Regions from separate parts of the Streptomyces sp. RKAG293 genome, predicted to be linked through region 2. Evidence: predicted binding sites of a transcription regulator. Region 2 holds the regulator's gene; the other holds the start of a gene.
What was found. The regulator HrcA, encoded in region 2, represses chaperone genes, less so after heat shock. The targets are predictions, from matches to a motif close to TTNGCACTCNGNNNNNCNGAGTGCNAA.
Positions count from the first base shown of each region.

Region 1: the regulator HrcA is predicted to act here: its motif matches at 14,392-14,418, upstream of groES (co-chaperone GroES).

Region 1 covers NZ_JAJOZB010000001.1:5,386,649-5,402,294, forward strand. Annotated here, with positions in the region: gene glmS (glutamine--fructose-6-phosphate transaminase (isomerizing)) at 46-1,893, shown strand; gene LNW72_RS24180 (holo-ACP synthase) at 1,890-2,258, shown strand; gene LNW72_RS24185 (NAD(P)H-hydrate dehydratase) at 2,296-3,765, shown strand; gene alr (alanine racemase) at 3,869-5,026, shown strand; gene LNW72_RS24195 (alpha/beta hydrolase) at 5,037-6,269, shown strand; gene tsaE (tRNA (adenosine(37)-N6)-threonylcarbamoyltransferase complex ATPase subunit type 1 TsaE) at 6,300-6,875, shown strand; gene LNW72_RS24205 (hypothetical protein) at 7,060-7,272, shown strand; gene LNW72_RS24210 (hypothetical protein) at 7,337-7,894, opposite strand; gene tsaB (tRNA (adenosine(37)-N6)-threonylcarbamoyltransferase complex dimerization subunit type 1 TsaB) at 8,080-8,742, shown strand; gene rimI (ribosomal protein S18-alanine N-acetyltransferase) at 8,760-9,275, shown strand; gene tsaD (tRNA (adenosine(37)-N6)-threonylcarbamoyltransferase complex transferase subunit TsaD) at 9,268-10,386, shown strand; gene LNW72_RS24230 (hypothetical protein) at 10,386-10,637, shown strand; gene LNW72_RS24235 (polysaccharide deacetylase family protein) at 10,647-11,489, shown strand; gene LNW72_RS24240 (serine/threonine-protein kinase) at 11,494-13,044, opposite strand; gene LNW72_RS24245 (class I SAM-dependent methyltransferase) at 13,162-14,337, opposite strand; gene groES (co-chaperone GroES) at 14,566-14,874, shown strand; gene groL (chaperonin GroEL) at 14,982-15,646, shown strand, end outside.
Region 2 covers NZ_JAJOZB010000001.1:3,330,468-3,346,113, reverse strand. Annotated here, with positions in the region: gene LNW72_RS14890 (AMP-dependent synthetase/ligase) at 1-792, shown strand, start outside; gene hemW (radical SAM family heme chaperone HemW) at 874-2,106, shown strand; gene LNW72_RS14880 (DUF3097 domain-containing protein) at 2,162-2,995, opposite strand; gene LNW72_RS14875 (MBL fold metallo-hydrolase) at 3,033-3,758, opposite strand; gene hrcA (heat-inducible transcriptional repressor HrcA) at 3,927-4,943, shown strand; gene dnaJ (molecular chaperone DnaJ) at 4,944-6,077, shown strand; gene LNW72_RS14860 (nitronate monooxygenase) at 6,202-7,266, shown strand; gene LNW72_RS14855 (16S rRNA (uracil(1498)-N(3))-methyltransferase) at 7,263-8,015, shown strand; gene LNW72_RS14850 (hypothetical protein) at 8,156-8,620, shown strand; gene LNW72_RS14845 (S41 family peptidase) at 8,667-11,948, shown strand; gene LNW72_RS14840 (histidine triad nucleotide-binding protein) at 12,040-12,399, shown strand; gene LNW72_RS14835 (ribonuclease Z) at 12,405-13,310, shown strand; gene LNW72_RS14830 (hypothetical protein) at 13,450-14,037, shown strand; gene LNW72_RS14825 (DoxX family protein) at 14,080-14,454, opposite strand; gene LNW72_RS14820 (TetR/AcrR family transcriptional regulator) at 14,587-15,264, shown strand; gene LNW72_RS14815 (adenosine deaminase) at 15,364-15,646, shown strand, end outside.

The DNA of each region.
Region 1 (15,646 bases), 2.1 Mb from region 2:
ACGGCCTCTGGGACGGCGGGCCGGTACGGCCATAGGGTGGCGGGCATGTGCGGAATCGTGGGGTATGTGGGCGGCCGGTCCGCTCTCGATGTCGTTGTCGCCGGGCTGCGGCGGCTGGAGTACCGGGGCTACGACTCGGCGGGTATCGCCGTGCTGGCCGACGGTGGTCTGGCCGCGGCCAGGAAAGCCGGCAAGCTCGCCAATCTGGAGGCGCTGCTGGAGCAGCAGCCGCTGCCGGCCGGCGGGACCGGGATCGGGCACACGCGGTGGGCGACCCACGGCGGCCCGACGGATGTGAACGCGCATCCGCACCTGGACAACGCCGGACGGGTCGCGGTGGTGCACAACGGCATCATCGAGAACTTCGCCGCGCTGCGGGCGGAGCTGGCCGAGCGCGGCCACGCGCTGGAGTCCGAGACCGACACCGAGGTCGTGGCGCATCTGCTCGCCGAGCACTTCTCCTCGTCGGCGGACCTGGCCGAGGCGATGCGGCAGGTGTGCCGGCAGCTGGACGGGGCGTTCACGCTGGTCGCGGTGCACGCGGACGAGCCGGACGTGGTGGTCGGGGCGCGCCGCAACTCGCCGCTGGTGGTGGGCGTCGGCGAGGGCGAGAACTTCCTGGCGTCGGACGTCGCCGCGTTCATCGAGTACACCCGTGAGGCGATCGAGCTGGGCCAGGACCAGGTCGTCGAGCTGCGCCGGGAGAGCGTCACCGTCACCGACTTCGAGGGCAAGCCGGCCGAGGTGCGGCCCTATCACGTGGACTGGGACGTCTCGGCCGCCGAGAAGGGCGGCTACGACTACTTCATGCTCAAGGAGATCGCCGAGCAGCCGAAGGCGGTCGCCGACACGCTGCTGGGGCGGATCGGCACGGACGGCCGGCTGACGCTCGACGAGCTGCGGATGCCCGACCGGATGCTGCGGGAGATCGACAAGGTCGTGATCGTCGCGTGCGGGACGGCGTTCCACGCCGGGATGATCGCCAAGTACGCGATCGAGCACTGGACGCGGATGCCGTGCGAGGTGGAGCTGGCGAGCGAGTTCCGGTACCGGGACCCGATCCTGGACCAGCGCACGCTCGTCGTCGCGATCAGCCAGTCCGGCGAGACGATGGACACCCTGATGGCGCTGCGGCACGCCCGTGAGCAGGGCTCCAAGGTGCTCGCCATCTGCAACACCAACGGCTCGACGATCCCGCGCGAGTCCGACGCCGTGCTGTACACGCACGCCGGGCCGGAGGTCGCCGTCGCCTCGACGAAGGCGTTCCTGACGCAGGTCGTCGCCTGCTACCTGGTCGCGCTGTACCTGGGGCAGGTGCGCGGCACCAAGTGGGGCGACGAGATCACCGGGGTGATCCGTGAGCTGTCGGAGATCTCCACCCAGGTCGGGCAGGTGCTGGAGACGATGGAGCCGGTGCGGGCGCTCGCGCGCTCGCTGAAGGACAAGAACACCGTGCTGTTCCTGGGCCGGCACGTCGGCTACCCGGTGGCCCTGGAGGGCGCGCTGAAGCTCAAGGAGCTGGCGTACATGCACGCCGAGGGCTTCGCGGCGGGCGAGCTCAAGCACGGGCCGATCGCGCTCATCGAGCCGGACCTGCCGGTGGTCGTGGTGGTGCCGTCGCCGCGCGGGCGGTCGGTGCTGCACGACAAGATCGTCTCCAACATCCAGGAGATCAGGGCCCGCGGCGCCCGCACCATCGTCATCGCCGAGGAGGGCGACGAGGCGGTCGTCCCGTACGCGGACCACATCATCCGCATCCCGCGCACCCCGGTGCTGCTGCAGCCGCTGGTGGCCACCGTGCCGCTGCAGGTCTTCGCGTGCGAGCTGGCCACCGCCCGGGGCAACGAGGTCGACCAGCCCCGGAACCTCGCCAAGTCGGTGACCGTCGAATGATCATCGGGGTCGGGATCGACGTCGCCGAGATCGAGCGCTTCGCCGCGTCCCTGGAACGCACCCCGGGCCTCGCCGACCGGCTCTTCACCAGGAACGAGCGGCTGCTGCCCGGCGGCGAACCCCGCGGCATCGCCTCGCTCGCCGCCCGCTTCGCCGCGAAGGAGGCGCTCGCCAAGGCGCTCGGCGCCCCGGCGGGGCTGGTCTGGCTGGACGCCGAGGTGACGACCGAGGACACCGGCCAGCCACGGCTCACCGTCACGGGCTCGGTCGCCCGGCGGGCGGCGGAGCTGGGGGTGCGGGGGTGGCACGTCTCGCTCAGCCATGACGCGGGGATCGCTTCCGCCGTGGTGATCGCCGAGGGGTGAACCGTCCGCCCGCGGGCGGGAAACGAGAGGACAACGGATGCGGCACGCACACACCGTCGAGACCGTACGGGCGGCGGAGCGCGCCCTCATGGCGCGGCTGCCCGAGGGCGCGCTCATGCAGCGGGCCGCCGCCGGGCTGGCGGCCGCCTGTGCCGGGCTGCTCGGCCGGGTCTACGGCGCCCGCGTCGTCCTGCTCGTCGGCAGCGGTGACAACGGCGGTGACGCCCTCTACGCGGGGGCCAGGCTCGCCCGGCGCGGGGCCGCCGTCACCGCCGTGCTGCTCGCGCCGGACCGTACGCACGGCGGCGGGCTGGCGGACCTGAAGGCCGCCGGCGGCCGTACGGTGACCGCCGACGACGCCGCGGCACTGCCGCTGATCGGCCGTGCCGACCTCGTCCTGGACGGGATCGTCGGCATCGGCGGCAAGGGCGGTCTGCGGCCGGCGGCCGTGCCGCTCGCGCGGGCCGCGCGCGACTCCCGCGCCACCGTCGTCGCCGTGGACCTGCCGAGCGGTGTCGACGCCGACACCGGCGAGGTCACCGGCCCGGTCGTGCACGCCGATGTCACCGTCACCTTCGGCACCTACAAGCCGGGCCTGCTGATCGACCCGGCGGCCGGGCACGCCGGTGCCCCGCGCCTGATCGACATCGGCCTCGGCCCCGATCTCCCGGCCCCGGCGCTCGAAGCCCTGCAGTTCGCGGAGGTCGCGGCGCTGCTGCCGGTGCCGGCCACCGAGAGCGACAAGTACCGGCGCGGGGTCGTCGGCGTGGTCGCCGGGTCGGACCGCTACCCGGGCGCGGCCGTCCTCGCGGTGGCGGGCGCGCTGCGCGGCGGCGCGGGCGCCGTGCGGTACGCCGGGCACGGCGCGGAAGCCGTGCTGGCGCGCTTCCCCGAGACGCTCGTCACGACCGGCCCGCCGTCAGAAGCGGGCCGCGTCCAGGCCTGGGTGGTCGGTCCCGGTCTCGGCGACGGCACGGAGGCGCGGCGGTCGGTCGATGACGTCCTCGCGTCCGGGGTGCCCGTCCTCGTCGACGCGGACGGGCTGCGCCTGATCACCCGCGAGCAGGTCAGGGCGCGCACCGCGGCCACCGTCCTCACCCCGCACGCGGGTGAGGCGGCGGCGCTGCTCGGGCGGTCCCGGGAGGAGGTCGAGGCGGCCCGGCTGGCGTCCGTGCGGGAGCTCGCCGAGCAGTACGGCGCCACGGTGCTCCTCAAGGGCTCGACGACCCTGGTGGCCGATCCCGACCGGGCGGTGCCGGTGCGGGTCAACCCGACCGGCACGTCCTGGCTCGCCACCGCCGGCAGCGGCGACGTCCTGTCCGGCCTCACCGGCTCCCTGCTGGCCGCCGGCCTCACCCCCCGCGACGCCGCGTCCGTCGGCGCCCACCTCCACGGCCTGGCCGCCCGGCTGGCCTCGGGCTCCGCCGCCGGCGTCGGCGCGCCCGTCTCGGCCCAGGACATCGCGGCCACCCTTCCGGCCGCCTGGCGCCAGGTGACGGGCGGCTGAACCCCGTCCTCACGCCGGAGGACGGCCCGGTCGCGGGCCCGTTCCGCCGGTCACGCGGGGCGGAGGCGCGGGGCGGAGCCACCGGCCTGAGAGACTGGGCTCGATGGACAACACTGCGATGCGTGCCTGGGCGGAGATCGATCTGACCGCGCTCCGGGCGAATGTGACGGCGCTGCGGGCCTGCGCCCCCGGCGCCGGGCTGATGGCCGTGGTCAAGGCGGACGCCTACGGGCACGGCATGGTGCCGTGCGCGCGGGCCGCGCTGGAGGCCGGGGCGACCTGGCTCGGCACCGCCACGCCCGAGGAGGCGCTGGCGTTGCGCGCGGCGGGGGTGGGCGGCCGGCTGCTGTGCTGGCTGTGGACGCCCGGCGGCCCGTGGCGCGCCGCGGTCGAGGCCGACATCGATGTGACGGTGAGCGCCCTGTGGGCGCTGCGCGAGGTGTGCGCGGCGGCCCGGGAGGCGGGCCGTACGGCGAGGGTGCAGCTGAAGGCGGACACCGGCCTGGGCCGCAACGGCTGCCAGCCGGCCGACTGGCCGGAGCTGACCGCCGCGGCACGGGCGGCCGAGACCGACGGGCTGATCAAGGTCACCGGCATCTGGTCGCACTTCTCCTGCGCCGACGAGCCGGGCCATCCGTCGATCGCCGCCGAGCTGGCGGCGTTCCACACCGCCCTGGCGGGCGCGGCGGCCGCCGGCCTCGACCCCGAGGTGCGGCACATGGCGAACTCGCCGGGCACCCTGACCCTTCCGGAGTCGCACTTCGACCTGGTGCGTCCCGGCGTCGCGATGTACGGGATCTCGCCGGTGCCGCAGGTCGGCGGCCCCGCCGACTTCGGGCTGCGGCCGGTGATGACGCTGGTCGCGCGGCTGGCGTCGGTGAAGCGGGTGCCGGGCGGGCACGGGGTCAGTTACGGCCACCACTACGTCACCCCGGGCGAGACCACCCTGGCGCTCGTCCCGCTGGGCTACGCGGACGGCGTCCCCCGGCACGCGTCGGGCTCGGGGCCCGCCCTGGTCGCCGGCAAGTGGCGGACGGTCGCCGGCCGGGTCGCGATGGACCAGTTCGTCGTCGACCTCGGGGGCGACGCCGCCCAACCGGGCGACGAGGCAGTACTGTTCGGGCCGGGTGACCGGGGCGAGCCGACCGCGGAGGACTGGGCGCTGGCCGCGGGCACCATCGCCTACGAGATCGTCACGCGGATCGGGACCCGGGTGCCGCGCGTCTATGTCGACAACGGGAGACGCGTACCAGGGGAGTAGCGGGAACACGATGACCATGGACAGCGGAGCGAAGTGGGAGCGGGCCGGCAAGAGCGCCGGCTTCGTCGGTGCGGCGATCGGCGTGGTGGCGGCGGGCGCCGCCGCGGGCGTCGCGCTGGAGCGGCTCACGGTCGGCCGGGGCATCCGCAGGAAGGCGCGGCTCGCGCTGGACGCGGCCGGGCCGTACGGAGCGCTGCGCGGCACACCGGGTTCGGTGGCCGCGGAGGACGGCACCGAGCTGTACTACGAGGTCGAGGACGTCGTGGAGCAGCCGGTGACGGTGCAGCGGCGCGGCTGGACGGGCCTCTTCAAGCGGGGCGGCGGGGCCGAGCCGCAGCCGCTCACCGTCGTCTTCTGCCATGGCTACTGCCTCAACCAGGACGCCTGGCACTTCCAGCGCGCGGCCCTGCGCGGCAGCGTCCGGGCCGTCTACTGGGACCAGCGCAGCCACGGGCGCTCCGAGCGCGGCCGTGACCAGCTCGCGGGCGAGCCCGCCACGATCGACCAGCTCGGCCGTGACCTCAAGGCGGTGCTGGACGCCGCCGCGCCGAACGGGCCGCTGGTGCTCGTCGGGCACTCGATGGGCGGCATGACGATCATGGCGCTGGCCGACCAGTTCCCCGAGCTGGTGACGGAACGGGTGGCCGGGGTCGCCTTCATCGGCACGTCCGCGGGCAAGCTGGCGGCCATGACGATGGGGCTGCCGGCCGCCGGGGCGCGGGCGTTCCGGGCGCTGGCGCCGGGCGTGCTGCGGATCCTCGGCACCCAGGTCGACCTGGTGGAACGCGGCCGGCGGGCCACCGCGGACCTCTTCGCGGGCATCGTGAAGCGGTACTCGTTCGCCTCCGACGTGGACGCGTCGGTGGGCCGGTTCGCCGAGCGGCTGATCGAGGGGACGCCGATCGACGTCGTCGCCGAGTTCTACCCGGCGTTCATCCAGCACGAGAAGGCGGACGCGCTGGCCGTCCTGGACGGAAAGCCCGCGCTCGTGCTGGCCGGGGACAAGGACCTGCTCACACCGAGCGACCACAGCGCCGACATCGCGGAGCGGCTGCCGGCCGCGGAACTGGTGATCGTCGAGAACGCCGGTCACCTGGTGATGCTGGAGTACCCGGAACTGGTGAACGCCCATCTGGCCGCCCTGCTGGCCCGCGCGGCGGACGCCGTCCAGGCCCCGCTGCCGCTGACGGTCAGAGAACTGGGGCTGCTCCCGGAGACGCAGCAGGCGGCACAGGAGGCATAGCGTCCGCCACGCCGCGTAGCATTCGCGGACATGGAACCGCTGCACGGTCAGCGCACCGCTGACGACCCCGTATCCGTCCGTCTCACGGTCAGGACCCCCGACCGTATGCGGGAGTTGGGCCGGGCTCTCGCCGGTCTGCTGCTTCCCGGTGACCTGGTGCTGCTCAGCGGCGAACTGGGCGCGGGCAAGACGACGCTGACCCGTGGCCTGGGGGAGGGCCTCGGGGTGCGGGGGGCGGTGACCTCGCCGACCTTCGTGATCGCCCGGGTGCATCCGTCGCTCAGCGGCGGGCCCGCCCTGGTGCACGTGGACGCGTACCGGCTGGGCGGCGGGCTCGACGAGATGGAGGACCTGGACCTCGACGTCTCGCTGCCCGAATCGGTGGTGGTCGTCGAATGGGGCGAGGGCAAGGTCGAGGAGCTGTCCGAGGCCCGGCTGCAGGTCGTCATCTCGCGGACGCTCGGCGAGGCCGGTCACCACGGCACCGACACCGGCACTGACATCGACGCCGACGGCGAGAGCGACGTCGATGACGTGCGCGAGGTGACCGTCACCGGTATCGGGCCGCGCTGGGTCAACCAGGACCTTTCGCCGCTCGGCGGCTAGGGCCTGTCGTCTGGATCTCCGCGGCGTCGCGGAGATCCAGACGACAGACCCTAGCTCGGCGCCCAGCCGGCGGGGAGGCGTTCCGACAACGTGTCGGGAAGATGTTGCGCGCGGGTGGCCCGGCGTGGTCGCATGGGAGTGCAGATGTTGGTCGAGGCTGCCTACATTCCCTCAGGAGGCACGCATGCCGGCTCATGGCACTTCGGACGCGCCGAAGCCCGCCGCAGTCCCCGCGGTCCCGGCTGCCCCCGTGGTCCCCGGCGTTCCCGCCGTCCCCACCCGTCCCGCGATCCCCGCACTGCCGTCGATGAGCGAGCTGCTGGCCGCGGGCGCGGCGGCGACGGCCGTGTCCACCCCGCCGGACGAGCACGACGGGGAACGCCGCGACGCCGCGTAGCAGCCGGCCGCCACTCACTCGTACGGTGGAATCCGCGTCCTTGATCGCTTGATCGCGTGAGCGATCAGCGGACGACGACGATCCTCGTGTCGATCACCGCGAGCTTCCAGAGCTCGTCGCCGTCGGCGGGCGTCTCACGGATGCCGCCGGTCTTCTTCTGCGGGTCCGGGCTGGGCATCGAGGCGTCCACCGCCGCGCTGAAGCCGATGACGGTGCTGCCGACGGTCGCGAACCGCACGACGTGCTCGATCGCGATCCCGTCACCGCCGGTGCCGCGCGCGGTGCGCGAGGTGACCTTGTAGCGGCCGGGGGTCGGATCGACGCTGCCCGGCGCGACGACGTAGGTGCGCAGCACCTTGTTGGCGCCGTTCACCAGCCAGACCCGCTTGGCCGCCAGGCCGTAGACCACGCGCTTGCCGCTGCCGGTGTTCGCGGGCAGCGCCGGCACCTTGGTGACCGGCGGCACCTTGGCCGTGGGGGCGGTGGCGGCCGGGCTCGAGGGGCGGGCCGTCACGGGGTGGTCCGCCGCGGAACCGGAGGCCTGGACGGCCAGTACGGCGATGACGGCGAGCGCGGCAGCGGTGAGGCCTGTCACGAGGGTCCCCGACCCGATCCTTGGCACGGTTGGTTCGCTCCTCCGGAGGGGTTTGCGGGCTGTGGTCGACGTTAGCAGCCGGGGCCCGCCCGATGACCGCGCGAGCGGGCGCCGGGCGGCCGGGTGTTGTGACCGGTGCGGTGGCCCGGGCCACCGCCCCCACCGCTGCCGCGGCCGGCCCGGGGGATGGGGCGGGGCCGTAGGGTGTCACCGTGCTTCTGCTTGCTTTTGACACCGCTACGCCCGCTGTGACCGCCGCGCTCCACGACGGCGGGCGGGTGCTCGCCGAATCGACGGTCGTCGACGCCCGGCGGCACGGAGAACTGCTCATGCCGGCCGTCGACCGGGTGCTGAGCGAGGCCGGGGCGGCGATCGGCGACGTCACCGGCATCGTCGTCGGGACCGGCCCCGGGCCGTACACCGGGCTGCGGGTCGGCCTGGTGACCGCCGCCGCGTTCGGCGACGCGCTCGGGGTGCCCGTGCACGGCATCTGCACCCTCGACGGGATCGCGTACGCGGCCGGTCTCGCCGGACTCGGCGGCCCCTTCGTGGTGGCCACCGACGCCCGCCGCAAAGAGGTCTACTGGGCCCGCTACGCCAGCCCGCGCGAGCGGGTGACCGAGCCCGCCGTCGACCGTCCCGCCGATATCGCGCAGAGGGTCGCGGGGCTGCCCGCCGTCGGCGCGGGAGCAGCCCTGTACCCGGAGGTCTTCACGGACGTACGGGCTCCTGAGCACCAGTCCGCCGGCGCGCTGGCCGCGCTCGGCGCCGTACGGCTCGCGGAGGGCGCGGAGTTCGCGCCCCCGCTGCCGCTGTACCTGCGGCGGCCCGACGCGCAGGTGCCGGCCGGCTACAAGGCGGTCCTGCCCAAGTGACGGTGACACTGCGCGAGATGCGCTGGTGGGACCTGGACCGGGTGATGGAGCTGGAACTGGAGCTCTTCCCCGAGGACGCCTGGTCGCGCGGCATGTTCTGGTCCGAGCTGGCCGACGCGCGGCACCCGCTGGCCACCAGGCACTACATCGTGGCCGAGGACGTCGCCGGAGAGGTCGCCGGGGACGCTGCCGCAGACACTGGCGGTGGCGGCCGGCTGGTCGGCTACGCGGGGCTCGCGGCGATCGCCGGGACCGGCGACGTGCAGACCATCGCCGCCTCCCGCGACCACTGGGGCACCGGCCTCGGCGCCCGGCTGCTCGCCGACCTGATGCACCAGGCCACCGCCTTCGAGTGCCACGAGGTGCTGCTCGAGGTCCGGGTCGACAACCTCCGCGCCCAACGGCTCTACGAGCGCTTCGGCTTCGAGCCGCTCGGCTTCCGCAAGGGCTACTACCAACCGGGCAACGTCGACGCCCTCGTGATGCGTATGACCGAACCCTCCTCCGTACAAGGAACCACAACTGATGGCTGACGAGCCGCTTGTCCTCGGCATCGAGACCTCCTGCGACGAGACCGGTGTCGGCATCGTCCGCGGGCACACCCTGCTCGCCGACGCGGTGGCGTCCAGCGTCGACGACCACGCGCGCTACGGCGGCGTGGTCCCCGAGATCGCCAGCCGGGCGCATCTGGAGGCGATGGTCCCCACGATCCAGCGCGCCCTGAAGGAGGCGGGGGTCGCCGCGAGCGACCTCGACGGCATCGCCGTCACCGCGGGCCCCGGGCTCGCGGGCGCGCTGCTGGTGGGCGTGAGCGCCGCCAAGGCGTACGCCTACGCGCTCGGCAAGCCGCTCTACGGCGTCAACCACCTCGCGTCGCACATCTGCGTGGACCAGCTGGAGCACGGCCCGCTGCCCGAGCCGACGATGGCCCTGCTGGTCTCCGGCGGGCACTCGTCGCTGCTGCTCGCACCGGACATCACCAGTGATGTGCGGCCGCTGGGCTCGACGATCGACGACGCGGCGGGCGAGGCGTTCGACAAGGTCGCCCGGGTGCTGGGCCTCGGCTTTCCCGGCGGCCCGGCCATCGACCGGCACGCCCGCGACGGCGACCCGAAGGCCATCAGGTTCCCGCGCGGCCTGACCGGCCCGCGCGACGCGCCGTACGACTTCTCGTTCTCCGGGCTGAAGACGGCCGTCGCGCGCTGGGTCGAGGCGCAGCGCCGGGACGGCGTGGACGTGCCGGTGGCGGACGTGGCCGCGTCGTTCCAGGAGGCGGTGGTGGACGTGCTGACCCGTAAGGCGATCCGGGCCTGCAAGGAGAACGGCGTGGACCACCTGATGATCGGCGGCGGGGTCGCGGCGAACTCGCGGCTGCGCTCGCTGGCGCTGGAGCGCTGCGAGGACGCGGGCATCGTGCTGCGGGTGCCGCGCCGGGAACTGTGCACGGACAACGGCGCCATGGTCGCGGCGCTCGGCGCGGAGATGGTGGCGCGCAACCGGCCGTCGTCGACCTGGGACCTGCCGGCCGACTCCTCACTGCCCGTCACCGAGGTCTCCGTACCGGGCCACTCGCACCCGCACCCGGAGGAGCACGCCCACTCGCACGACCATGTGCACGAGCTGAGCAAGGACAACCTGTACTGATGACCGTCGCCCTGATGTGGGAGGCGCGGGCCGCCGAGGGGCGGGGCGCCGAGCTGCTGGAATGGGTCCGCGCCCAGCAGCTGGCACCGGCCCCGCTGCGCCGCGAGCACTTCTCCGCACCCGGTGACCGGGTGCTCGTCATCACCTGGTGGGACGCGCCCTACGAGGCCGAGTTGCCCGAGCTGGCGGAACCCCCGGCCGCTTTTCTGCATCGTTCAGTACACAGATGGCGTTTTGAACGAACAGCATAGGGCTTACATATGCACATAAAAGCGGCGGGACTGATCGTTTCCGGTCTCCTGCTCGTCACCGGGTGCTCCACGGCCGCGTCCTCGCCGAAGGCCGCACCGGCCGCTTCCGGGACGGGCCCTGCCGCCGCTCCCTCGTCGGACGGGAGCACCGCGCCCGGCGAGGGCGCGGACACCGCCGCCGCGTTCCGCAAGTGGAAGATCAAGCCGATGGCGCCGGCTCCGGCGCCGCCCAAGGTGAAGCCGGTGAAGACCGGTTCCGGGACGCCGCCGGTGGTCAGCGACATCCCCACCAAGGAGAAGATCGTCTTCGTCACCTTCGACGACGGCGCGGAGAAGGACCCGAAGTTCGTCACCATGATGGGCGAGCTGAAGATCCCCTTCACGATGTTCCTGACCGACGACATCATCCGGAGCGACTACGGCTACTTCAAGCCGCTCCAGAAGCTCGGCAACCCGATACAGAACCACACGCTGACGCACCCGAACCTGCGGACCGAGTCGGAGTCCGCCCAGCGTCACGAGATATGCACCCAGCAGACGAAGCTGAAAGCCGAGTACGGCACCACACCCCGCCTCTTCCGGCCGCCCTACGGCAACCTGAACGAGGCCACCAAGACCGCCGCGAAGTCCTGCGGACTCCAGGCGCTCATCCTGTGGCGCGAGTCCATGCAGATCAAGGGCATGCAGTACCAGCGCGCCGACAAGAAACTGCACCCCGGCGACATCATCCTCGCCCACTTCCGCGGCCCCTCGGAGCTCAAGGGCACCTCCATGACGGAGATGACCGCCAACCTGCTGCGCATGATCTCCGAGCAGGGCTTCACCGTGGCGCGCCTGGAGGACTACGTCTGAGCCGTCAGCCCGTGCCCGTGCTCGCCGGCCCTTGCCGGTAGGCGCGGCGGGCGTACCGCTCCAGCGCCGCGGACAGCTTCCGCTCCCCGGCCGCGTCCAGCCGCAGAACGAGGCCCGCGCTGCGCCGCGCCGTGGCGGAGGTGACGCCCACGGACCCGGATCTCACGCCGAACTCCTTCGGCGGGACGGCCCGCAGGCTGCCGGCCGGAACGGTCGCCCGCAGGAGGAAGCACCCGCGCCGCCCGGCTGCGCCATGGGCATGGAAAAGCGCGACCTCCTGCACCTCGGCCCACGGCCGGGACCATTCGGCGCCGCCGTGCCGCAGTCGCAGCCCGGCCGCGTCCAGGCCGACCGAGACGTCGGCCGTGCGCCGAGCCCTGATCAGGGCGCGCAGCGCCCATGTCAGGACGGTGGTGAACAGCGCGACCACGATGAGGCTCGTCGTGGTCACCTTGTTGCCGATCAGGCCCACCTCGGCCACCGAGGACAGGACCAGCGCGATCGTGAAGATCCCCGCACTGCCCGCCAGGCCCAGGCCGCCGGACACCGGTGCCCGCTGCGCGAGTTCATACCTGCCCGGGGCCGCGACCGGAGCCGCCATCGGAGCTGGAGCCGCGACCGGCGGCGCGGTGGCGGTCGGCGCGGCGGCGGTGAAGGCGACGACGGCGGGTGCGGGCGTGGGTGCGGCGGGTGTCGCCGGTGGGGCGGCGGCCGGCGCGACGACGGTCGGCCGGTGCGCCCTCGGGTCCTCGCGGGCGGCGGTCAGCGTGTCGATCAGGGCATCCGTCCCCGGGCGCTCCCGGGGGTCCTTGGCGAGGCAGGCGGCGACCACCGGCCGCAGGGCGGCCGGCACGCCGCCGAGGTCCGGCTCGTCGTGCACCACGCGGTACAGCAGCGCCGGAACCGTCCCCGTCCCGAACGGCGCCCGGCCCGTGGCCGCGAACACCAGGACCGAGCCGAGCGAGAAGACGTCGCTCTCCGTGCCCACCCGCCCGCCGACGGCCTGCTCGGGGGACATGAACCCCGCCGTGCCGATCACCGCGCCCGTCCCGGTGAGCATCGTGGCGCCGTCCAGCGCCTTGGAGATCCCGAAGTCGATGACCCGCGGTCCGTCGGCGACCATCAGGACGTTGCCCGGCTTGAGGTCGCGGTGCACCAGGCCGGCCGCGTGCACCGACGCCAGCGCCTCCGTCAGGCCCGCGCCCAGCGCCCTGAGCGCGGCCTCCGGCAGCGGCCCGTCGCGCTGCACCAGGACCCCGAGGTCGGGTGCCTCCAGGTACTGGCTGGCCACCCAGGGCCGGTCCGCCTCCGGATCGGCGTCCACGACCGACGCCGTCCAGAAGCCGGACACCGCGCGGGCCGCGTCCACCTCCCGGCGGAACCGGCTGCGGAAGCCGGGATCCGCGGCGATCTCGGCCCGGACGAGCTTGACGGCGACCGCCCGGCCGCTGCGCGACCTGCCGAGGTACACCTCGCCCATACCGCCCGCGCCGAGCCGCTTCAGCAACTCGTACGGTCCGACCCTGCGCGGGTCGTCCGGCCTCAGTTCGTCCATCCCGGCCCCCCGGTTCACCAGCCCTCGGCAGCAGGTTATCGGCGCGGATGATGCCGCGTCAGGCGATGTCCGGTGCCGCCGGACACCGGTCGGCCCGCGGCGCGTCCCCCGGCCGTCCTACGGGGTGTTGACCGGTTGGCCCAGCAGCATCGACGGCGCGCCCGCCACCCGGGTCAGGAAGACCGTGACGGAGTGCGGGCCCTCCAGCTTCAGCTTCCTGCGCAACTCCTCCGGTTCGATGGCGGAGCCGCGCTTCTTGATGACGGCGACGCCCACACCGCGCTGCCGCAGCAGCGCCTTGAGCTTCTTCAGGCCGAACGGCAGCACGTCGGTGATCTCGTACGCCGTCGCGAACGGCGTCGGGCGCAGTTCCTCGGCGGTGATGTACGCGATCGTCTCGTCGATCAGCCGCCCGCCGACCTGTTCCGCGACCTCCGCGACCAGGTGCGCGCGGATCACCGCGCCGTCCGGCTCGTAGAGGTACCGGCCGACCGGGCCGGCCGGCGGGTCGGGGAGCGGGGCGCCGGTCCACAGGGTGCCCGCGGACGGCAGCAGGGTCGCGCTCACCGAGCCGGGGTTCTTCCCGAACCACAGCACGGCCTCCTTCACGTCACCGCGGTACGAGATCCACTCCGCCCCGGCGTCGTCGGGGACGGCCTCGTGCGGGATGCCCGGCGCGACCTTCAGGGCCGCCACCGGCACCTGGCGGGCCGCCCCGATTGCCCAGGACAGCGACGGCGAGTACGCCTCCGGATCGAAGATCCGCCCACGCCCTCCCCTCCGCGCCGGGTCCACGAAGACCGCGTCGTAGCCGTCGGTGGCGATCTCGGTCACATCGGCGCAGCGCACCTCGATGAGGTCGGCGAGGCCCAGCGACTCCGCGTTGGCCCGCGCGACCGCGCAGGTCAGCGGGTCCCGGTCGACCGCCAGCACCGCCACGCCGGCCCGGGCGAGCGCGATGGCGTCCCCGCCGATGCCGCAGCACAGATCGGCCAGCCGCCGTACGCCCAGCGCCTTGAAGCACTCCGCCCGGTACTCCGCCACCTCGGTGCGGGTGGCCTGTTCCACCCCGACGGGGGTGAAGTACATCCGGTACGCGTCCGCCCCGAACTTCGCCTCCCCGCGCTGCCGCAGCCGGGCCTGGCCGAGCGCCGCCGACACCAGTTCCGCGGGGTGTTCACGCCGCAGCCGGGTCGCCTCCGCCAGCTCGCGGGCGGGGTCGTAGTCGCGCAGCGACCCCAGCAGGGCCTGCCCGGCGGGGGTCAGCAGGTAGGAGAACGCGTCAAGATCCACGCTTCGATTGTCCTCCAGGCCGGAGGCGTCCGGCACCGTTCCGGCGGCGCTCCGTTGGCACTCCGCTTGACCGAGTGCTAAAGCCGTCCTAGTCTCGGTGCTGGCACTCAGCACTGCCGAGTGCCAGCACAACAGCGACGGGCAGGTCCGGCACCCGCGACGACGGGCCTACCAGGTCGCCACCCAGACAGACACTCCCGTTAGCCCTTTGAAGGGGGAGGTCGGAACGTGACGACCGCCAGCAGCAAGGTTGCCATCAAGCCGCTCGAGGACCGCATCGTGGTCCAGGCGCTCGAGGCTGAGCAGACCACGGCCTCCGGCCTGGTCATCCCGGACACCGCCAAGGAGAAGCCCCAGGAGGGCGTCGTCCTGGCCGTGGGCCCGGGCCGCTTCGAGGACGGTAACCGTCTTCCGCTCGACGTTTCCGTCGGCGACGTCGTGCTGTACAGCAAGTACGGCGGCACCGAGGTGAAGTACAACGGCGAGGAGTACCTCGTCCTCTCGGCCCGCGACGTTCTCGCGGTCATCGAGAAGTAGGTCTGCTTCACCACTAGCAGCAGCCGTGACCTTCCCCGGGTATCCGTGTCTACTGACCCGGCGCCCGGGGTTTGGTCTTTGACGAGGAAAAGACGAGGTAGGACGCAGTGCCGAAGATCCTTAAGTTTGACGAGGACGCCCGTCGCGCCCTTGAGCGTGGCGTCAACAAGCTTGCCGACACCGTGAAGGTGACGATCGGTCCCAAGGGCCGCAACGTCGTCATCGACAAGAAGTTCGGCGCGCCGACCATCACCAACGACGGTGTCACCATCGCCCGTGAGGTCGAGCTCGACGACCCGTACGAGAACCTTGGCGCCCAGCTCGTGAAGGAGGTGGCGACCAAGACCAACGACATCGCGGGTGACGGCACCACCACCGCCACCGTGCTGGCCCAGGCACTGGTCCGCGAGGGCCTGCGCAACGTCGCCGCCGGCGCTTCCCCCGCCTCCCTGAAGAAGGGCATCGACGCCGCGGTCAAGGCTGTCTCCGAGGAGCTGCTGAAGACCGCCCGCGCGATCGAGGGCAAGGAAGACATCGCGGCCGTCGCCGGGCTGTCCGCCCAGGACAAGCAGGTCGGCGAGCTCATCGCCGAGGCGATGGACAAGGTCGGCAAGGACGGTGTCATCACCGTCGAGGAGTCCAACACCTTCGGCCTGGAGCTGGACTTCACCGAGGGCATGGCCTTCGACAAGGGCTACCTGTCGCCCTACTTCGTCAGCGACCAGGAGCGTATGGAGGCCGTCCTCGACGACCCGTACATCCTGATCCACCA
Region 2 (15,646 bases):
TTCGGCGGCAACCTGCGGGCCTGCGTCTCCGGCTCCGCCGCGCTGGCGCCCGAGATCGGCTACTTCTTCTCCGGCGTCGGCATCCACATCCTGGAGGGCTACGGGCTCACCGAGTCCAGCGCCGCCAGCTTCGTCAACCCCGGTGAGTCGTACCGCACCGGCACCGTCGGCAAGCCGCTGCCCGGCCTCGAGGTCCGGATCGCCGAGGACGGCGAGATCATGCTGCGCGGCCCCGGCATCATGCAGGGCTACCACGGGCTGCCGGAGAAGACCGCCGAGGTCCTCGAGCCCGACGGCTGGTTCCACACCGGTGACATCGGCGAGCTGTCCGCGGACGGCTTCCTGACGATCACCGACCGCAAGAAGGACATCATCAAGAACTCGAACGGCAAGTACATCGCGCCCGCCGCGGTGGAAGGCCAGTTCAAGGCGGTCTGTCCGTTCGTCAGCAACGTCCTGGTGATCGGCGCGGACCGCAACTTCTGCACCGCGCTGCTCGCCCTGGACGAGCCGACGATCCTCGGCTGGGCCACCGAGAACGGGCTCGAAGGACGGAGCTACGCCGAGGTCGTCGCCTCCCCGCAGGCCCGCGAGATGATGGAGGGCTATGTGGCGCGGGTCAACGAGGACCTGCAGCGCTGGCAGCAGATCAAGCAGTTCCGGCTGCTGCCCCGCGACCTCGACGTCGAGCACGGCGACCTGACCCCGAGCCTCAAGCTCAAGCGGCCGGTCGTCGAGCGCGAGTTCCAGTCGCTGATCGACGACATGTACGCGGGATCGCGCGAGGCCTGAGACCAGGCCGGGTGAGCCCGGCGGCGGTCCGTCCCCGAGCGGGTGGGACGAGCGCCGCCGCCGGGGGCGGACAATGGGGTCATGCCTTCCGTACTGCCTGATGGTGAGCCGATGCCCGAGGACGGGGCGCTGCCCGCGAGCGCGCTCGCAGGGGCGGGCGCCCGGCCGCTGGGGTTCTATCTGCACGTCCCGTACTGCGCCACGCGCTGCGGCTACTGCGACTTCAACACCTACACCGCGAGCGAGCTGCGTGGCTCCGGCGGGGTCCTCGCCTCACGGGAGAACTACGCGGACTACCTGATCGACGAGGTCCGGCTCGCCCGCAAGGTGCTCGGCGACGACCCGCGCCAGGTCGAGACCGTCTTCGTCGGCGGCGGCACCCCGACGCTGCTCCCGGCCGCCGACCTGGTCCGGATGCTGGCCGCGATCCGCGCCGAGTTCGGCTTCGCGCCGGGCGCGGAGATCTCCACGGAGGCCAACCCCGAGTCCGTCGACCCGGCCTACCTCGCGGAGCTGCGGGCGGGCGGCTTCAACCGGATCTCGTTCGGCATGCAGAGCGCCAAGCAGCACGTCCTGAAGATCCTGGACCGCAAACACACCCCGGGCCGGCCGGAGGCCTGCGTCGCGGAGGCGCGCGCCGCCGGCTTCGAACACGTCAACCTGGACCTGATCTACGGCACGCCGGGCGAGTCGGACGACGACTGGCGGGCCTCGCTGGACGCGGCGATCGGCGCCGGACCCGACCACGTCTCCGCGTACGCCCTGATCGTCGAGGAGGGCACCCAGCTGGCGCGGCGGATCCGCCGCGGCGAGGTGCCGATGACCGACGACGACGTGCACGCCGACCGGTACCTGATCGCCGACGAGCGGTTCGCCGCGGCCGGATTCGACTGGTACGAGGTGTCGAACTGGGCGACGACCGAAGCGGGGCGCTGCCGGCACAACGAGCTGTACTGGACCGGCGCGGACTGGTGGGGCGCGGGCCCCGGCGCGCACAGTCACGTCGGCGGCGTGCGGTGGTGGAACGTCAAGCACCCGGGCGCGTACGCGCAGGCGCTGTCCGAGGGGCGCAGCCCCGGCGCGGGACGGGAGCTGCTGGCGGACGAGGACCGGCGCGTCGAGCGGATCCTGCTGGAGCTGCGGCTGGCGGCGGGGTGCCCGCTGGGGTTGCTGGCGCCGGCGGGGGCGGCGGCCGCGGCGCGAGCGGTGACGGATGGGCTGCTCCAGCCGGAGCCTTTTGCGGCCGGGCGGGCCGTTCTCACGCTGCGCGGACGGTTGCTGGCCGATGCGGTGGTGCGGGACCTGGTCGACTGAGCGGGTGGGGGCCGTGGCGCAAGGGCTGGATGGGGTGCTGCGTGGGCAGGCCGGCTCAGGGGGCCGTGACGAAGTCGATCAGTTCTTCCACGCGGCCCAGCAGTGCCGGTTCCACGTCCTTGTACGTGTGGACCGAGGCCAGGATCCGCTGCCAGGCCTCGCCGGTGGTCTCCCGCCAGCCCAGCGCCTCGCAGACGCCGGTCTTCCAGTCCTGGCCGCGCGGTACGGAGGGCCAGGCGGGGATGCCGACGGAGGACGGCTTCACGGCCTCCCAGACGTCGATGTAGGGGTGGCCGACGACGAGGACGTCGGCGACGCCGGAGACCTGGCTCGCGAGCCGGGACTCCTTCGATCCCGGCACCAGGTGGTCGACGAGGACGCCGAGCCGTGCGTCCGGGCCGGGGGAGAACGCGGCGACGATCGCCGGCAGGTCGTCGATGCCCTCCAGGTACTCGACGACGATGCCCTCGACGCGCAGGTCGTGGCCCCAGACCCGCTCGACCAGCTCCGCGTCGTGCCGGCCCTCCACGTAGATCCGTCCGGCCCGCGCCACCCGGGCGCGGGCGCCCTGGACCGCGATCGAGCCCGACGCGGACAGCAGCGGCCCGCGCTGCGCGCCGGGGCCGCCGGTGCGGGGGCGGACGAGGGTGACGGGTTCGCCGTCGAGCAGGAAGCCGCGCGGCTCCATGGGGAAGACCCGGTGCTTGCCGAAGCGGTCCTCCAGCGTCACGGTCAACCCCTCCGCCGTCTTCTCGCAGCGGACCACCGCCCCGCAGAAGCCCGTCGAGACCTCCTCCACCACCAGATCCGGCTCCGCCGCCACCTCGGGCGCGGGCACGCTCTTCTTCCAGGGCGGGGTGAGGTCGGGACCGTACTCTCTGCTGCGCATGGGCGGATCGTATCCAGGACAGCGTCCTGGGCGGGGGCTACGACGCGGTGAACCGGGCCGTCAGGGCGTCGCGTTGGGCGCGGACGAAGCGGGCGTCCACGGCGGCGCCGTGGCCGGGGACGTAGACAGCGGTCTCGCCGCCAACCGCGAGCAGCCGGTCGAGGGTGGCGGGCCAGGCGGCGGGGACGGCGTCGGGGCCCGCCTGCGGTTCGCCGGACTCCTCGACGAGGTCGCCGCAGAACACGACGGCGGGCGTTCCGGGCACGTACACGGCCAGGTCGTGGGTGGTGTGGCCCGTGCCGGGGTGGAAGAGCAGGGCGGTGCGGCCGCCGCCGAGGTCGAGTTCGTACCCGTCGTCGACGAGCCGGTCCGGGCGCACCAGGACGTCCGCCGCCTCGGCCGCGGGCCCGGGGCCGACGCCGTGCGTGACCGCGTCCTCGCGGAGCGCGTCGCGGCCGCGCTCCAGGCAGCCGTCGAGTGCCCGGTGCCCGTACACCCGCACCCCGGAGAAGGCGGCGGCGCCGAAGACATGGTCGAAGTGGGCGTGGGTGAGAGCGATGTGCGTCACAGGGCGACCGGTCAGTTCCCGCACCTGCAGCCGTAGTCGAGCGCCCTCGGCGAGGGTGGAGCCGGTGTCGATGAGCAGTACGCCCTCGTCACCCACGACCAGGCCGATCGTGACGTCGAGGAAGGGAAGACGGCGGCGGGCGACGCCGGGAGCCAGGTGCTCCCAGCCGTCGGCGCCGGACTCTGCGGTATCCACCCTGTGACGCTATCGCCGGGGAACCCTGCCCGCGCGCTACCGTTGCGACCCTTGCCGGGGCCTTGCTACTCCGCCGTACACTGACTGCGGGGGATGTTGGCACTCGTATCGGATGAGTGCCAGGCCACGGCAGTGCTGGTGCGGGATCTACGGCTGGAGGTGTGCGCGATGCTCAGCGAACGCAGACTCGAAGTACTGCGCGCCATCGTCCAGGACTATGTGGGCACCGAGGAGCCGGTCGGCTCCAAGGCGCTCACCGAGCGCCATGGCCTGGGCGTCTCGCCGGCCACGGTGCGCAACGACATGGCGGCGCTGGAGGACGAGGGCTACATCCACCAGCCCCACACCAGCGCGGGCCGGATCCCGACGGACAAGGGCTACCGGCTGTTCGTCGACAAACTGGCCGGGGTGAAGCCGCTCACGTCCGCCGAGCGGCGCGCGATCCAGAACTTCCTGGACGGCGCGGTGGACCTCGACGACGTGGTGGGCCGCACCGTACGGCTGCTCGCGCAGCTCACCCGGCAGGTCGCCGTCGTCCAGTACCCGTCGCTCACCCGCTCCTCGGTGCGGCACGTCGAGCTCCTGGCGCTGGCCCCGGCCCGGATCATGCTGGTCCTCATCACCGACACCGGACGGGTCGAGCAGCGGCTCATCGACTGCCCGGCGCCGATGAGCGACACGCTGCTCGCCGATGTCCGGGCCCGGCTGAACGCCCGGGTGGTGGGCCGCCGGTTCGCGGACGTCCCGCCGCTGGTGGCGGATCTGCCGGACGGCTTCGAGTACGACGACCGGCCGTCGGTGTCGATCCTGCTGGCGACGCTGCTGGAGACGCTCGTCGAGGAGACCGAGGAGCGCATCATGCTCGGCGGCGCGGCGAACCTGACCCGCTTCAACCACGACTTCCCGCTGACGATCCGGCCGGTCATGGAGGCCCTTGAGGAGCAGATGGTGCTCCTCAAGCTCCTCGGTGAGGCCAACGACTCGGGCATGACCGTGCGGATCGGGCATGAGAATTTTCACGAGGGCTTGAATTCCACATCCGTTGTGGCGGTCGGCTACGGTTCGGGCGACGAGGCAGTCGCCAAACTCGGTGTGGTCGGACCGACCCGCATGGACTACCCCGGAACGATGGGAGCGGTACGCGCAGTGGCACGTTACGTCGGACAGATCCTGGCGGAGTCGTAGGTGGCCACGGACTATTACGCGGTCCTTGGCGTGCGCCGTGACGCCGGACAGGACGAGATCAAGAAGGCCTTCCGCCGCCTCGCGCGCGAGCTGCATCCGGATGTGAATCCGGATCCGAAGACCCAGGAGCGCTTCAAGGAGATCAACGCCGCGTACGAGGTGCTCTCGGACCCGGCGAAGAAGCAGGTCTACGACCTGGGCGGCGACCCTCTGTCGTCCTCCGGCGGCGGTGGCGCGGGCGGCTTCGGAGCCGGTTTCGGCAACTTCAGCGACATCATGGACGCCTTCTTCGGGCAGTCCCAGCAGCGCGGGCCGCGGTCGCGGACCCGGCGCGGCCAGGACGCCATGATCCGGCTGGAGATCGAGCTGGACGAGGCGGCCTTCGGCACCACCAAGGACCTCCAGGTCGACACGGCGGTGACGTGCGGCACCTGCTCAGGCGAGGGCGCTGCGCCCGGCACGGCGGCGCAGACCTGCGACATGTGCCGTGGCCGCGGTGAGGTCTCGCAGGTCACCCGGTCCTTCCTGGGCCAGGTCATGACCTCGCGGCCGTGCCCGCAGTGCCAGGGCTTCGGCACCGTGGTGCCGACGCCGTGCCCGGAGTGCGCGGGCGACGGCCGGGTCAGGTCCCGTCGCACGCTCACGGTCAAGATCCCGGCGGGCGTCGACAACGGCACCCGCATCCAGCTGGCGGGCGAGGGCGAGGTCGGCCCCGGCGGCGGCCCCGCCGGTGACCTGTACGTGGAGATCCGGGAGCTTCCGCACCCGACCTTCCAGCGGCGCGGCGACGATCTGCACTGCACGGTCACGATCCCGATGACGGCGGCGTCCCTGGGCACGAAGTGCCCGCTGGAGACGCTCGACGGCATGGAGGAGATCGACGTCCGGCCCGGTACCCAGTCCGGCCAGTCGATCCCGCTGCACCAGCGCGGGGTGACCCATCTGCGGGGCGGCGGCCGTGGTGACCTGATCGTGCACGTCGAGGTCATCACGCCCAACAAGCTCGACGCCGCGCAGGAGGACCTGCTGCGGCAGCTGGCCAAGTTGCGCGGCGAGGAGCGGCCCACCGGTCACTTCCAGCCCGGCCAGCAGGGGCTGTTCTCCCGGTTGAAGGACGCTTTCAACGGCCGCTGAGGCCGCCGGCGGCGTCCAGCGGGGCGCCGGTTCCGGCTCCGACCGTCCCCCAGCCTTCGGCCGGGGTGCCGCCCTTGGGCGGGCCCGACCTGTTCGGGCCCGCCCGGCGTGAAACGATGGGCGTATGTCCGCGTTGACCGATCTCTCGTCGTTCTCGGCGTTCCCGATCATCCAGGCGCCGATGGCCGGCGGCGGGTCCACCCCGCGGCTCGCCGCGGCCGTGAGTGACGCCGGCGGCCTGGGTTTCCTCGCCGCCGGGTACAAGACGCCGGAAGCGATGTACGAGGAGATCCGGCAGCTGCGCGGCCTGACGTCGAACCCCTTCGGCGTGAATCTCTTCACTCCGCAGCCCGACACCGCCGACCGGTCCGCCGTCGAGGTCTACGCCGAGCAGCTCGCGGGCGAGGCCGCCTGGTACTCCACCCCGCTCGGCGACCCCGAATCGGGGCAGGACGACGCGTACGACGCCAAGGTCGCGATCCTGCTGGACAATCCGGTCCCCGTCGTCAGCTTCACGTTCGGCTGCCCTGACCGGCCGGTCTTCGACGCGTTCGCGAAGGCCGGGACGTACACCGTGGTCACGGTCACCACACCCGGTGAGGCGCTCGCCGCCCAGTGGGCGGGCGCCGACGCGGTGTGCGTGCAGGGGACGGAGGCGGGCGGCCACCAGGGCACCCACCGGGACGATCCGGAGCTGGACCACGCGGGGTTCGGGCTGCTGTCGCTCGTTCCGCAGGTCCGTGACGCCGTCCAGCTGCCGATCATCGCGACGGGCGGGCTGATGCGCGGCAACCAGATCGCGGCCGTCCTGGCGGTGGGCGCGGACGCCGCGCAGCTGGGCACCGCCTTCCTCGTCTCTCCCGAGTCCGGGGCCAACGCGCTGCACAAGCGGGCCGTCACCGACCCGGTCTACGCCCGCACCGAGTTCACCCGGGCGTTCTCCGGGCGGCCGGCGCGCGGGCTGGTCAATCGCTTCATGCGCGAGCACGGGCCGTACGCGCCCGCCGGGTATCCGCAGATCCACCATCTGACCGCGGGCATCCGCAAGGCCGCGGCGGCGGCCGGTGATCCGCAGGCGATGGCGCTGTGGGCGGGGCAGGGACACCGGCTGGCCCGCGACCTGCCGGCGGGCGAACTCGTCGCCGTGCTCATGGAAGAACTCAACGCAGCACGGAAGGCCTTGGGATGACCGCGCCGGTATTCATCGTCGAACCCGAGCAGTTGCGGGACGGGTCGCGGAGCGGCGGACTGCTGGTGCTGTCCGGTGCCGAGGGGCGGCACGCGGTGTCCGTGCGGCGGCTCGCGGTCGGCGAGGAGATCGTCCTGACGGACGGCGAGGGCGCCGGAGCGTACGGCGTGGTCGCGTCCGTCGAGGGCAAGGACCGGCTGGAGGTCGCCGTCTCGGAGCTGCGCACCGAACCGGCGCCGGCGCCGCGGATCACCGTCGTCCAGGCGCTGCCGAAGGGCGACCGCGGCGAGCTGGCCGTCGAGACGATGACGGAGACCGGGGTCGACGCGATCGTGCCGTGGGCGGCGTCCCGGTGCATCACGCAGTGGCGCGGCGAGCGGGGTGCCAAGGCGCTCGCGAAGTGGCGTTCCACGGCGCGGGAGGCCGCGAAGCAGTCGCGGCGGCTGCGGTTCCCCGAGGTCACGGAGCCGATGACGACCCGGCAGCTGGCGGGTCTGCTCGGCGGGGCGGCGTTCGCCGCCGTCCTGCACGAGGAGGGCTCCGCGCCGCTGGCCGATGCCGCGCTGCCGTCCGAGGGCGACATCGTGCTCGTCGTCGGCCCGGAGGGCGGGGTCTCGCCCGACGAGCTCGCCGCCTTCGCCGCCGCCGGGGCCAAGCCGTACCGGCTGGGCGCGACGGTGCTGCGGACCTCGACCGCCGGGGTCGCCGCGACCGCGCTGCTCCTCGGGCGCACCGGCCGCTGGTCCTGAGCGGTTCCGGCCGACGGGGTCGAAGACCGCTCGAAGAACGCCGAGGATCGCCGGCTGTGTGGCGAAATCCCGGTCCCGTAAGGGGCGTTCTACGTCGTGTGGGCGATGTGCGCGGGGCGGGACGGCGGGACCCTGCCGGTATGAAGCGTTTACAGCAGTGGGGAGTGGCCGGAGGCCTCGCACTGGCCGCGTTCGGCGGAGTGGTGGCGTGCGATCCGGCGAGTGGGATGACCGCCTCGGCGGTGTCGATCACCACGGACCAGCTGGGCACCCGGGCGTTGCAGGACCACGGGATCAAGGTGCAGTGGATGTCGTGCCACGCCTCGGTGGACGGCGCCACGACCGCCTCCGGCACGGCGAGCCCCCGGGCGTCCGGTGTACCGGTCAAGGGCGTCGCGTCCGTGGACTGTCAGGGTGAGACCACCGACAAGCAGAAGATCACCGTCACCGGCCGGGTGACGGAGCAACTCGACGGCCGCTGTGTACGCGGCCGGCTGACCGCGCAGGTCGGCAAGCGTACGGTCTTCGACGTGAACGGACTGGGCGACTGCTCGGCGACGTCGGGGCCGTCCGGCAAAACCTCCGCCGCATCCGCCAGAAGCTGAAGACAAAGCGCTCGTTCGCGTCCTCGATCATGGTTAATGTGGCGGAGTGACACAGCCTTCGTACCTCCGGTATCCGCATGTAAACGGTGAGTTGGTCGCTTTTGTCGCCGAGGACGACGTCTGGGTGGCGCCGCTCGACGGCGGGCGCGCCTGGCGCGTCAGCGCCGACAACATGCCGGTCGGCCATCCGCGCATCTCGCCGGACGGAACGACGGTCGCCTGGACCTCCACCCGCGACGGCGCGCCAGAGGTGCACGTGGCCCCCGTCGACGGCGGCCCGTCGCGGCGGCTGACGCACTGGGGCAGCGTGAAGACCTCGGTGCGCGGCTGGACGCCGGACGGCGAGGTCGTCGCGATCAGCACGCAGGGCCAGCCCTCGCTGCGCCGCACCTGGGCGCGGGCGGTGCCGCTGGACGGCGGGCCCGCGCGCACGCTGCCGTACGGGCCGGTCGGCGATCTGGCGTACGGGCCCGACGGCGCGGTGCTGCTGCTGTCGGCGACGATGGGCCGCGAGGCCGCGGCCTGGAAGCGCTACCGGGGCGGCACGGCGGGCAAGTTGTGGATCGACCTGACGGGCGGCGGCGACTTCGAGCGGCTGCACGCGGACCTCGACGGCAACCTCGAATCCCCGCTGTGGGTGGGCGAGCGAAGCGAGATGGGGGCACCCCCGGCCGAAGGTTGGGGGCGCATTGCGTTCCTCTCCGACCACGAAGGCACCGGCGCGCTCTACTCCAGCCTCCCGGACGGCTCGGACCTGCGCCGGCACACCCCCCTCGACGGCTTCTACGCCCGGCAGGCCGCGACCGACGGCACCCGCGTCGTGTACAGCTCCGCCGGTGAACTCCACCTGCTCGACGACCTGGAGTCGGCCACGCCGCGCCCGGTCGAGGTCCGCCTCGGCGGCCAGCGCACCGACCTCCAGCCGCACCCGGTCCGCGCCTCGCACCACCTCGGGGACGCCCGCCCGGACCACACCGGGCGCGGCAGCGCCGTCGAGGTCCGCGGCACCACCCACTGGGTCACCCACCGGGGCGGCCCGGCGCGCGCGCTCGCCGCGGAGCCGGGGGTCAGGACGCGGCTGCCGCGCACCTTCGGCGGCGAGGGCGACCAGCAGGTCGTCTGGGTCACCGACGCCGAGGGCGAGGACGCCCTCGAACTCTCCCCCGCGGCCGGTCTGGCACCCGGCGCCACCCCCCGCCGGCTGGCGGCCGGCCGCCTCGGCCGCGTCCTGGAACTCGAAGTGTCGCCGGACGGGCACCGGATCGCCGTCGCCTCGCACGACGGCCGGGTGCTGCTCGTCGAGACGCAGACCGGCGAGGTGCGGGAGGTCGCGGCCAGCGACGCGGGCGATGTGACCGGGCTGGCGTTCTCGCCGGACTCGGCCTGGCTCGCCTGGTCGCACCCGGGCCCCGACCCGCTGCGGCAGCTCAGGATCGCCGCGACGTCGGACCTGTCCGTCGCCGACGCGACCCCGCTGCGCTTCAACGACTACGCGCCCGCGTTCACCCCGGACGGAAAGCATCTCGCGTTCCTGTCCGAGCGGGCCTTCGACCCGGTCTACGACGCCCATGTCTTCGACCTGTCCTTCCCCAACGCCTGCCGCCCGCACCTGATCACGCTGGCCGCCACCACCCCGTCGCCCTTCGGTCCGCAGCGGCACGGCCGCCCGGTCGAGGAGCCGGACGAGGAGGGCAAGGACGACAAGTCCGAGGGCGATAAGGACGCCGAGAGCGCCGACGGCGAGGACCGCCCCCGCGTCCCGGCCACCCGCGTCGACTTCGAGGGCATCGCCGACCGCATCGTCGCGTTCCCCGTCGAAGCCGGCCGGTACACCTCGCTGACGGCCGCCAAGAACGGCCTGCTCTGGCTGCGCCACCCGCTGCTCGGCACCCTCGGCACCGCCCTGGCCACGCCCGAGGCGCAGCCGCCCGGCAGCGTCCTGGAGCGCTACGACCTCAAGCAGCTGCGCGTCGAGGAACTCGCGGACGACGCCGAGGACTTCGCCGTCACCGGTGACGGCACCAAGGTGCTGCTGGCCGCGAACGGCCGGCTGCGCGTCGTACCCGCCGACAGCAAGTCGTCGGACGACGACGACTCGGACGCGAACATCACCGTCGACCTGTCGCGGATCCGGGTGACCGTACGGCCGCAGGACGAGTGGCGGCAGATGTACGCCGAGGCGCACCGGATGATGCGCGACAACTTCTGGCGCGCCGACATGAGCGGTGTCGACTGGAACGCGGTCGGCGAGCGCTACAAGCCCGTCCTGGAGCGCGCCGCCACCCACGACGACCTCATGGACCTGATGTGGGAGGTGCAGGGGGAACTCGGGACCTCGCACGCCTACGTCACCCCGCCCGGCGGCCACCGGGACGCGCTGACCCGCCAGGGGCTGCTCGGCGCGGACATCGCCCGCGCGGAGGACGGCCGCTGGCAGTTCGTCCGCGTGCTGCCCGGCGAGTCCTCCGACCCGCAGGCCCGCTCCCCGCTCGCCGCACCCGGGGTCGCGGTGCGCGCCGACGACAGCCTGCTGGCGGTCGACGGACACGCCGTCGACCCGGTCGCCGGGCCCGGCCCGCTGCTGACCGGTGCGGCGGGCAAGCCCGTCGAACTGACCGTGGCCCCGGCGGACGGCGGCGCGGTCCGGTACGTCGTGGTGGTACCGCTCGCCGACGAGGAGCCGCTGCGGTACCACGACTGGGTCGCGGGCCGCCGGGCCCACGTCCACGAGCGCTCCGGGGGCCGGCTCGGCTATCTGCACGTTCCGGACATGGTCGGCTTCGGCTGGGCGCAGCTGCACCGCGATCTGCGGGTCGAGGTCGCCCGCGAGGGCCTGGTCGTGGACGTCCGCGAGAACCGCGGCGGGCACACGTCGCAGCTCGTCATCGAGAAGCTCGCGCGCCGCATCGTCGGCTGGGACCTGCCGCGCGGCCTGCGCGCGCAGAGCTACCCGCTGGACGCGCCGCGCGGACCGGTCGTCGCCGTCGCCAACGAGTTCTCCGGCTCGGACGGCGACATCGTCAACGCCGCGATCAAGGCCCTGAACATCGGCCCGGTCGTCGGCACCCGCACCTGGGGCGGCGTGGTCGGCATCGACAGCCGGTACGACCTGGTGGACGGCACGGCCGTCACCCAGCCCAAGTACGCCTTCTGGTTCGAGGGCTACGGCTGGGACGTCGAGAACCACGGCGTCGACCCGGACGTCGAGGTGCTGCAGCGCCCGCAGGACTGGGCAGCGGGCACCGATCCGCAGCTCGACACCGCCATCGACCTGGCCCTGGCGTCCCTCGCCGAGCACCCGGCCAAGACACCGCCGCACCTGCCGTAGGGCCCGTCCTGACCGTGCCGGGCGGTGTCCGGCCGATACGATGCGCCTTTCGACGACCACTGTTTCCACGATGGAAGAGGGAGAAGCACCCGTGGCGGGAGAACCCCAGGCGGACTGCCTGTTCTGCAAGATCGCAGCCGGGGACATCCCGGCGACGATCGTCCGCGAGACCGACACGACGGTGGCGTTCCGCGACATCAACCCGCAGGCGCCCACGCATGTGCTGGTGATCCCGAAGGTGCACTACGCGGACGCCGCCGCGCTCGCGGTCGGCGACCCGCAGGCCGCCGCCGACGTGCTGCGCGAGGCGGGCGAGGTGGCGGCGGCGGAGAAGACCGTCGACCGCGGCTACCGGATCGTCTTCAACACCGGTGCGGGCGCCGGCCAGACCGTGTTCCACGCGCACGCGCACGTCCTCGGTGGGCGCGGCCTTGAGTGGCCCCCCGGATAACCGCCTTGTCCATCCGTGAATTCGTGGTGCTCGGCACCGCCAGCCAGGTCCCCACCCGGCTCCGCAACCACAACGGCTATCTGCTGCGCTGGGACAGCGAGGGCATTCTCTTCGACCCGGGAGAGGGCACCCAGCGGCAGATGCTGCTGGCCGGCGTGGCCGCGCACGACCTGACCCGGATCTGCGTCACGCACTTCCACGGTGACCACTCGCTCGGTCTGGCCGGGGTGATCCAGCGGATCAACCTGGACCGCGTGCCGCACCCGATCGCGGCCCACTACCCGGCGAGCGGGCAGCACTTCTTCGAGCGGCTGCGCTACTCGACGGCCTACCGCGAGACGGCCGTGATCACCGAGGAGCCGGTCGCCGCGGACGGCGTGCTGGCCACCACGGAGGCCTTCACCCTCTCCGCGGCCAAGCTCTCGCACCCCGTCGAGAGTTACGGCTACCGCCTCGTCGAACCCGACGGCCGCCGTCTGATCCCCGCGCGGCTCGCCGCACACGGCATCACCGGCCCGGACGTGGGCCGGCTGCAGCGCGACGGGGTGCTCGACGGGGTGACCCTCGACGAGGTGAGCGAGGTCCGCACCGGCCAGCGCTTCGCCTTCATCATGGACACCCGCCTCTGCGACGGCGTCCACGCGCTGGCCGAGGGCTGCGACCTGCTCGTCATCGAGTCGACGTTCCTCAACGAGGACGAACACCTCGCCCGCGACCACGGCCACCTGACCGCGGGTCAGGCCGCCCGGGTGGCCGCCGAAGCCGGCGTCCGCCATCTCGTCCTCACCCACTTCTCGCAGCGCTACACCGACCCCTCGCTCTTCGGCCGGCAGGCCCGCGAGGCCGGCTTCGACGGTGAACTGACCGTGGCGGAGGACCTGATGCGCATCCCGGTGCCGAAGCGCCGCTGAAAGCCGCCCGGCTGAGCCCGCCCGGCTGGGGCAGGGTGGGTGACGCGGTCGACCCGGTCAAGATCGCCAAGGGGAGCTGGGAAAGTGTGAAGGACCTCAGACACCGTGGCGCTGTCCCTGAAGTGGAGCGCATGAGCCAGTGAACGACGACACGTGGAACGTCGGTATCGAATGCCCCGAGGACTGGATCCCGCTGCCCCTGGAGCCGGGCATCGACCTCGGCGCGTGGGCGCTCGAGCAGGCCGGGAAACTCGCGGCGGCGCCGGCGGAGGTCGACGCCGACGCGCTGATGTACGACCTGCGGGAGCGGGCCGCCGACAGCCGGGGGCGGGAGCCGGTGTTCGCCTTCGGGCTGTATCCGGAGGGGTTCGAGGAGGCGCTCGCGGTGCTGGAGGTGGATGTCGTCCACCCCGACGACAAGGTGCCGTCGATCACGCTGGACTGGATCACCGAGGTCTTCGCGACCGGCGACTTCCAGGAGCCCGAGGTGGAGCGGGCCGTGCTTCCGGCGGGGCCGGCCGTCCGCATCCGCCAGGGGCTGGCCGGCCGGGGGACCGGGCAGAGCGGTGAGCGCTCCCTGATGGAGACCGTCACCTACGGGGTGCGGCCGCCGGGGATCGAGAGCGCCGTCATGGTCCTCGTCTCCTGGACGGCGCCCGGCCTCGCGGACCTGATGACGACGGCGGCCGACCAGATCGTCCACACCCTCAAGATCACGGTGACGTGAGGGCGTGACGCAGGGGCGTGATGCAAGGGCCGGGGGACCGGGTCAGAAGGAGTACGGCCCGAAGCGGCCCCACGCGATCACCGCGGCGAGGACCAGCAGGACCACCGACGGGAGGAGCTCCTTCGCCGCGTCCTTCTTGCGGAGGTGGTAGTTCGCCGCGCCGGCCATCGTCACCGCGAGGCCGGTGGCGGCGATCGGGGTGAGGATCGGCGCTATGTCCGTCGCGGCGGGGAGGATCAGGCCGATCGCGCCGAGGACCTCCACCGCGCCGATGAACTTGACCATCCCGGCCGAGTAGTCGTTCACGAAGCCCATCTTGTCGGCGAGCTTCTCCTTGGGCTGGCTGACCTTCGTCAGTCCGGACGCGAGGAAGGCGGCGGCGAGAACGCCCTGCAGGACCCAGAGGACGGTGTTCATGGGGGGACTCTTTTCGGGAGGCGGGGATGCCGGGATGCGGGGAACGGAACCTGAGGTGACCCTCATGTTTCTCAGGTTGAATACCGTACCACCGAACCTGAGGTATGCCTCCGGTTCGGTAGACTGGCGGACATGTCCGACTCCGACCGCTCTCGCTGCCCGAAGCGTGTCCTGCGGCGCGACGCGCAGCGCAACCGCGACGCACTGATCGCGGTCGCCCGCACCGCCTTCGCGCAGGAAGGGATCGACGCGCCGCTGGAGTCGATCGCCAAGCGCGCCGGGGTCGCCATCGGCACCCTCTACCGGCACTTCCCGACCCGGCTCGACGTCATCGAGGAGATCTTCGCCGAGAAGCTCGCCGAGTGGCTGGCGGCGGCCGAGCGCGGGGCCGCCGCCGACGATCCCTGGGAAGGGTTCGCCGGGTATCTGGAGGACATGTGCGCCCTGCAGGCCGGCGACCGGGGGTTCAACGACCTGGCGTCGATGCGGCTGCCGTCGTCACCCGAGGTGGAACGGCTGCGGCAGCGTATCTTCGAGCTCAGCCGCGACATCCTGCACCGGGCCCAGCGGGCCGGTGCCGTACGCCCCGATCTCACGCCCGAGGACCTGGCCTTCCTCATCTGGTCGCAGGCGCGGATCACCCAGGCCACCCGGGAGGTCGCGCCGCGCGCCTGGCGGCGTCATCTCGCGCTGCTGCTGGACGGCTTCCGCGCCGAGCGCGCCCACCCGCTGCCCGAGCCCGCCATGACGCCCGCGCAGGTCGGCCTCGCCATGGCCGCCCTGGGCGGCAGCAGCTCCTGCCCCGGCTGAGGCTCCTGCCCCGGACCGTGGTCCGCGCGGCCCGCACCGCGCTGACCTGTACCGTTGTACGACCCCTCGCCGCCGTACCGACTGTGAAGTGAATCCCCTGTGCCCATTCCCAAGGCTGAACTGCACCTCCACATCGAAGGCACCCTGGAGCCGGAACTGGCCTTCGCGCTCGCCGCGCGCGGCGGGATCTCGCTGCCGTACGCCGACGCCGACGAACTCCGCCGCGCCTACTCCTTCACGGACCTGCAGTCCTTCCTGGACCTGTACTACGCGCTGATGGCCGTGCTGCGCACCGAGGACGACTTCGCCGGCCTCGCCGACGCCTATCTCGCGCGCGCCGCGGAACAGGGCGTACGGCACGCCGAGATCTTCTTCGACCCGC